DNA from 3 places in the Vibrio sp. F13 genome. Region 1 is predicted to be linked to each of the others. Evidence: predicted binding sites of a transcription regulator. Region 1 holds the regulator's gene; each other region holds the start of a gene.
The links. Region 1 encodes PurR, which represses purine synthesis genes. Its sites were predicted from a motif close to TNANGNAAACGTTTNCNTNA; they were not measured.
Positions count from the first base shown of each region.

Region 2: LMH68_RS12410 (NupC/NupG family nucleoside CNT transporter) is a predicted target of PurR. The motif match lies at 1,167-1,186, and genes of this name have one in related genera.
Region 3: purL (phosphoribosylformylglycinamidine synthase) is a predicted target of PurR. The motif match lies at 770-789, and genes of this name have one in related genera.

Region 1 covers NZ_CP170175.1:2,882,487-2,884,762, reverse strand. The annotation lists gene torD (molecular chaperone TorD) at 1-377, shown strand, start outside; gene purR (HTH-type transcriptional repressor PurR) at 694-1,698, shown strand; cyclic di-GMP riboswitch class I at 1,869-1,954, shown strand; gene LMH68_RS13330 (TfoX/Sxy family DNA transformation protein) at 2,082-2,276, shown strand, end outside.
Region 2 covers NZ_CP170175.1:2,664,946-2,667,221, reverse strand. The annotation lists gene LMH68_RS12410 (NupC/NupG family nucleoside CNT transporter) at 1-1,120, opposite strand, end outside; gene LMH68_RS12405 (LysR family transcriptional regulator) at 1,326-2,246, opposite strand.
Region 3 covers NZ_CP170175.1:1,005,315-1,007,590, reverse strand. The annotation lists gene mltF (membrane-bound lytic murein transglycosylase MltF) at 1-634, opposite strand, end outside; gene purL (phosphoribosylformylglycinamidine synthase) at 964-2,276, shown strand, end outside.

The DNA.
Region 1 (2,276 bases):
GCGCTCTTCCTTACGCTTCAATGTATATCGGCGAAACTGGCCTTTTGAATGATAAGCCAGCAAAAGATATGGAAGAGATCATGGCTAAGCACAACTTAGTTGTGAACCAAGATCTAAAAGAGCCAGCAGACCACATTGCTATCGAACTCGATTTCCTTGGTAACTTGATCATTCGTTCAAACGAAACGAATATTGAAGAAGAACTAGAGAATTCATTTGCCGCTCAACAGCAGTTTATCGAACAACAACTGCTGACTTGGTTACCAAAGTTCAACGTGAAATGTCATGACGTTGATGAATTCGGTTTCTACGCCTCCGTCTCATCGTTGCTACTCGCATTCTGTCAATTAGACACTCAATATTTAGCTGGTGAATAGCTTATTGGATGACTCGTTAAATAAATTCAGAAGAATGTGACAATTCACCCGGATTTCCGGGTGAATTTTATTGCGAGTAATTTCTAGTCAGTCTAAAATTGTGACCGCAAACGATAAAATATGAAACATTCACGAAATGCTATGCTTATTATAGTTTTGAGCATTTTGGTGTTAAGACAAGCCGCTCAATAGCGGTTTTTTGTTTTTTAGCACTTTTAGTACCCAAAGAGCCCTACAAATTTAAGCTCTTAGTTAGGTAGCTTAACGGCTACTTTATTCCGTACTTTGGGAAAGTAGCTTCTAATAGGATAAAACCATGGCCACTATAAAAGATGTCGCTCGCTTAGCCGGCGTATCAACAACAACCGTTTCTCACGTAATCAATAAAACTCGCTTTGTTGCAGAAGCAACGCAAGAAAAAGTAAACAAAGCCGTAGATGAACTGAACTATGCACCAAGTGCTGTTGCTCGTAGCTTGAAGTGTAATACAACACGCACCATCGGCATGCTAGTGACTCAATCAACTAATCTATTCTTCTCTGAAGTTATCGATGGTGTTGAGAGCTACTGCTACCGTCAAGGTTACACTTTGATCCTGTGTAATACGGGCGGTATCTATGAGAAGCAACGTGACTACATTCGAATGCTTGCAGAGAAACGTGTAGATGGCATCTTAGTTATGTGTTCTGACCTAACTGAAGAACTAAGAGAGATGTTAGACCGTCACGCTGACATCCCTAAAGTTATTATGGACTGGGGCCCAGAGAGTTCTCAAGCTGATAAGATCATCGATAACTCTGAAGAAGGTGGCTACCTAGCGACCAAATACCTTATTGAACGCGGTCACTCTAAGATTGCATGTTTAAGTGGCCACTTAGACAAAGCAGCATGTGTTGAACGTATTGCCGGTTACAAGCGCGCACTTAACGAAGCTAAAATTTCTGCAGATGACAATATGATCATCGAAGGCAACTTCGAGTGTGATACGGCTGTTCTTGCTGCAGAACAAATCGTTGAGATGGAAGATCGTCCAACGGCGGTATTCTGCTTTAACGACACAATGGCACTCGGCTTAATGAGCCGACTGCAAGAAAAAGGCATCCGCATTCCTGAAGATATCTCAGTGATCGGTTACGACAACATCGAACTCGCTGAATACTTCTCTCCGCCGTTAACGACAGTTCACCAACCAAAACGTCGTGTTGGTAAGAATGCATTCGAAATTCTATTGGAGCGCATCAAAGACAAAGACCACGAAAAACGCGTCTTCGAAATGCACCCTGAAATTGTTGAACGAAGTACAGTTAAGACGTTAAATTAATTGATAATTCGAGTTTAATTTCATCAAGCGCACCTTTAGGTGCGCTTTTTTTATCAGCAACTATAATGAACCCTTATGCATAAATGAAAGATCATTAATTGAAGCAGTATCACATTTTGAAATATCAAGTGTGAGCTTCATTCAACAAAAACTTTATTCTATTCAATCAGTCACGCACAGGGCAAACCACTCGAAAGAGTGAGACGCAAAGCTTCCGGCCTAAACCACTCGTTGGTATGGTAGCGGGGTTACCGATGGCAAAATGCAGTAACTACTAATAATTTAGTAATTTACGGCTTATTGACAATTTAATTGCAACATTTTGCTAATCTCTCGGACCTGCTTATTTGGTGGCGTAGTTCAAATACACCGAGATAAATAACATGGATAAACCGATACTAAAGGACTCGATGAAGTTATTTGAGTCCCTAGGAAAAATAAAATCACGCTCAATGTTTGGTGGCTTCGGTCTTTTTGCTGATGACACTATGTTTGCTCTGGTTGTAAATGACCAGTTGCACATACGCGCAGACAAAGGCACAACTAAACAATTCGAACAACAAGGGTTTCAACCGTAC
Region 2 (2,276 bases), 220 kb from region 1:
ATTGTGAGATGAAAGAACGACGCTCTGGAACTAAGCTGCCCAAACCACCGATAAGAATCGCCATGGTAGAGATGTTAGCAAAGCCACATAGAGCGAAAGTTACGATCGCTTGCGAGTGCTCACTTAGTGCCTCTTTAGCATCCATTAGTTGGATGAAAGCCACGAACTCGTTCACGACAATCTTGTTACCGATCAATGAGCCCGCAACCACAGCCTCAGACCACGGTACACCGATCAGCCATGCAACGGGTGCAAACACATAACCTAGGATAAGTTCGAAGCTTAGGTTTACGCCAAACCAGCCGCCAACAATACCTAGCAAGCCATTCAGCATTGCAATCACACTGATAAAGGCAAGTAGTGTCGCACCCACCGCAACGGCAATACGAAGTCCAGACATAGCCCCATCTGCCATTGCCTCAACTACGTTTGTTGCTCGTGGAATTTCAACGTCAGACTCAATATTTTCTTGAGCGTCATCTGCGCTACCTGGTACTAAGATCTTAGCCATCAATAGGCCAGCAGGTGCAGACATAAATGCAGCTGCGATCAGGTAATTTAGATCAACGCCAAGCGATGCGTAACCCACTAGCGTACCACCAGCGACAGAAGCCAAACCACACACCATCACAGCAAACAGTTGTGAATCCGTCATGTGCTTCAAGTAAGGCTTAACCACCAATGGAGCTTCAATCATGCCAACGAAAATGTTTGCAGTCGCAGACAGTGACTCCGCACGACCTGTGCCCAAGAACTTTTGTAGTGCGCCACCGATAAGGTTGATCACCTTTGGCATAAAGCCGATGTGGTACAAACCAGAGATCAGTGCAGAGAAAAAGATAATGATGCCTAGAACGTTAATCGCGAAAACAAATCCGTTATTCGTTAGGCCACCAAATAGGAAGTTAATCCCCTCTTGACCGTAGTTGATCAAGCTAGATACCGCACCTGTGGCTGCATTCAACGCTTCTTTACCCATTGGTACATACAGAACCAACAGCGCGAATGAGATTTGTAATAAGAAAGCCAAAGAGACTGTTCTTAGTGGAATATTTTTTCTGTCCGTAGATAGTAACCAAGCGGCAACTAAAATAGTGATAATTCCAAGTAGGGAAGCCATGTGCGTCAACCTAAAAGTTGTAGGTAGGAAAGGCGACGCATTCTATAGAGGAAATCGTTTGCGGCAAGCTGAGGTTGTTAATGTGATGTTGGGGTAATCACGATTTAACTATGAGTATAATTAAGTTATTGAATTTTAATAATTAACTTTGATTAAAAAGCGTACTTTTTCCATATGGAAATTATATTTATAGATTAGGAAACAGTTAGCGATGCAGTTCAACGCAAGTTTTGAGGTTTTTGTCCCAATACGTCGGCGACCCGATATGATCTTTAATGAACTCAATCACTGCCGAAAGCTTCTTCGGCATATTCTTTCGGCTCGGGTAAACGGCATAGAATGGCATCAGCTGACTGGCTCTCCACTCTGGCAATACTTGAATGAGCTTGCCCGTTCTAAACTCTTCTTTCACTAAGTAAGTCGCCAAATAAGCAACGCCCCACCCTGATACTGCCGCGTCTCGTACTGCCTCAGCCAAATCGACTGAGTAATCGCCCGCGACTTTGACGCTGAGGTTTTCTTGCCCGTTGTCAAACGCCCACGATGTGTAATCTCGTTCACGGCTGCGATAGATAAGACAGTTATGGTCAATCAAATCGGAAGGTACATGTGGCGTCCCAGCCTTAATCAGATAATCCGGTGACGCAGCCACCACAAACTGACTGTCGGCTAATCGCTGCGCAATGTAACCTTCAGGCAAATCTTCATTGTTGGTGATCCAGAGATCCAAGCGCTCTTCAATCATGTCCACCTTATAGTCGAACAAGTGGACCTCGATTCTCAACTGAGGATAAAGCTGTCTGAGTTGATCAATCGCCGGAATGATATGGAGTGTGCCAAATGACTGCGACAAACCGACGCGTAGTATTCCAGAGATATCATCGCGCTGGCTATCCATATCCATCTGAGCTGCTTTCACCGTGTTAAACAGCTGCTCACAATGTTGATAGAACACGTCTCCCGCTTCAGTCAGCGTGAGGCTTCGTGTGGTTCGTTGTACCAACTTGATGCCGATTGAGTCTTCAAGCAAAGCGACTTGCTTACTGATATGAGACACCGAAACGTTCAAGCTTTTTGCAGCACTGGTAAAGCCTTCGTGCTTGATCAGCGCATGGAATATCACCATCTGTGCAGCTCTATCTGTTAGCACAAGATC
Region 3 (2,276 bases), 1.4 Mb from region 1:
GGTCGTTGATATCAGCATTGCCGACCGCATCATAGATAAAGTCATCGTGTGTTTTCTGCAGCTGCTTTAGTGTTGGCTCAAAGTGTGAGTCTTTCACCACAACCAAAGATGGCGTTAATGTGTCAGTAGACGCCGCCTCTTCTGATTCAGTTTGTGCTTTAACAAAGTCAACCTGACGCTCATTCTCGAAATTGATCAGTTGTTCAAGGTTTCTCGGTCGCCACTGGCCTTTTTTGTATACGACCTGTTGGCTTACGTAGTAATAAGCAGGTGCGGCGCGATAAGCTCGTGTCAGTTTGTTGTTTTGCGTTAAGCCGGTCGCGATAAGATCGATTTCGCCTTTCTGCAGTGCAGGGAACAAGCCAGACAAACGGTAAGCGGGTTTAACCTCAAGCTTTACACCAAGCTCCTGCGCAAATTCACGAGCTAATTCGTAATCCAAGCCAGCAGGACCATCAGGACCGATGTAATAAGAGAGTTGGTTATTTAGGGTGCCGACACGAAGAATGCCACGATCTCGTATCTGCTCAAGGACACTTTTAGGTTCAGATTCAATCTGGCATCCCGCGAGCCCAACCAGAGCGATAACGAGCAGAATGAATTTAGACGAAAAGATGAGCGTAAATTTAGGCATCAAAATGAAATCTCGAAAAGTGGAAGCCCCTTTATACCAAACCCCGCAAGGCTGGCAAAGCAGGTTTAATTAAACAGTTGTAAAAGTGGTGATAAATGCAGCAAAAGTACCATTTACGCAGAAAGATAAAAAAAATCACGCAAACGGTTGCTTTTGGTGTTACGTCACAAAAAGAAATGCTTTATAATGCGCTCGCATTGAAGAGGTGGGATCGGCATAGGTTTTTAAACCTTCGGGAATAGCTTCGAAGAAAACAGTTAGGTTTTTCCTTTAACCCACTGAATTTATTCCAATACTACCTTAATTAACTGCATAAGAGACGTAAGCACATGAGAATTTTGCGTGGCTCCCCAGCTCTATCTGAGTTTCGTGTTAACAAGCTTTTAGAGCTTTGTCGTGAATTAAGCTTACCTGTAACAGGTATTTACGCTGAGTTTGCCCACTTTGCTGATCTAACGGCAGACCTAGATGAGTCTGAAGTTGAGAAGCTAGAAAAGCTACTGACTTACGGTCCAACGATTGAAGAGCATGAACCTGAAGGTTTACTGCTGCTTGCAACGCCACGCCCAGGCACTATCTCGCCTTGGTCTTCAAAATCAACAGATATCGCACACAACTGCGGACTGGCTAAAGTGTCACGTCTAGAGCGCGGTACTGCTTTCTACATTGAAACCTCTGCTGAACTTTCTGAACTTCAACTTGTTGAGCTGAAAGCAATCCTGCACGACCGTATGATGGAAGTGGTTTTCACTGACTTCGAATCAGCGGCGGCACTATTTACCGTTGCTGAGCCTGCTCCTTATGCGGAAGTTGACCTACTAACTGGTGGACGTAAAGCGCTTGAAAAAGCAAACGTTACCCTAGGTCTTGCACTTGCAGAAGATGAGATTGATTACCTTCTTGAAAGCTTCACTGAGAAGCTAGGTCGTAACCCGACGGACATCGAGCTAATGATGTTTGCACAAGCGAACTCAGAGCACTGTCGTCATAAGATTTTTAACGCTGATTGGACTATCGATGGCGTTAAGCAAGAAAAATCATTGTTCAAGATGATTAAGAACACCTTTGAAACGACACCAGAACATGTTCTGTCTGCTTATAAAGATAACGCAGCGGTAATGACAGGTTCTGAAGTTGGTCGTTTCTTCCCAGATCCAGAAACTCGCCAGTACAGCTACCACCAAGAAAAAACACACATCTTGATGAAAGTTGAAACGCACAACCACCCAACGGCAATCTCACCGTGGCCAGGCGCATCGACAGGTTCAGGCGGTGAAATCCGTGATGAAGGCGCAACCGGTATTGGTGGTAAGCCAAAAGCGGGTCTTGTTGCTTTCTCTGTATCTAACCTTAAGATCCCGAACTTCGTTCAACCTTGGGAAACTGACTTTGGTAAGCCAAGCCGTATCGTTACTGCTCTGGATATCATGCTTGAAGGTCCTCTTGGTGGCGCGGCATTCAACAACGAATTTGGTCGTCCAAACCTACTTGGCTACTTCCGTACTTACGAAGAGAAAGTAAACTCTCACGCAGGTGAAGAAGTGCGTGGTTACCACAAACCAATCATGTTGGCTGGTGGTCTTGGTAACATCCGTGATGAACACGTCCAGAAGAAAGAGATCCCAGTTGGTGCAAGCCTAAT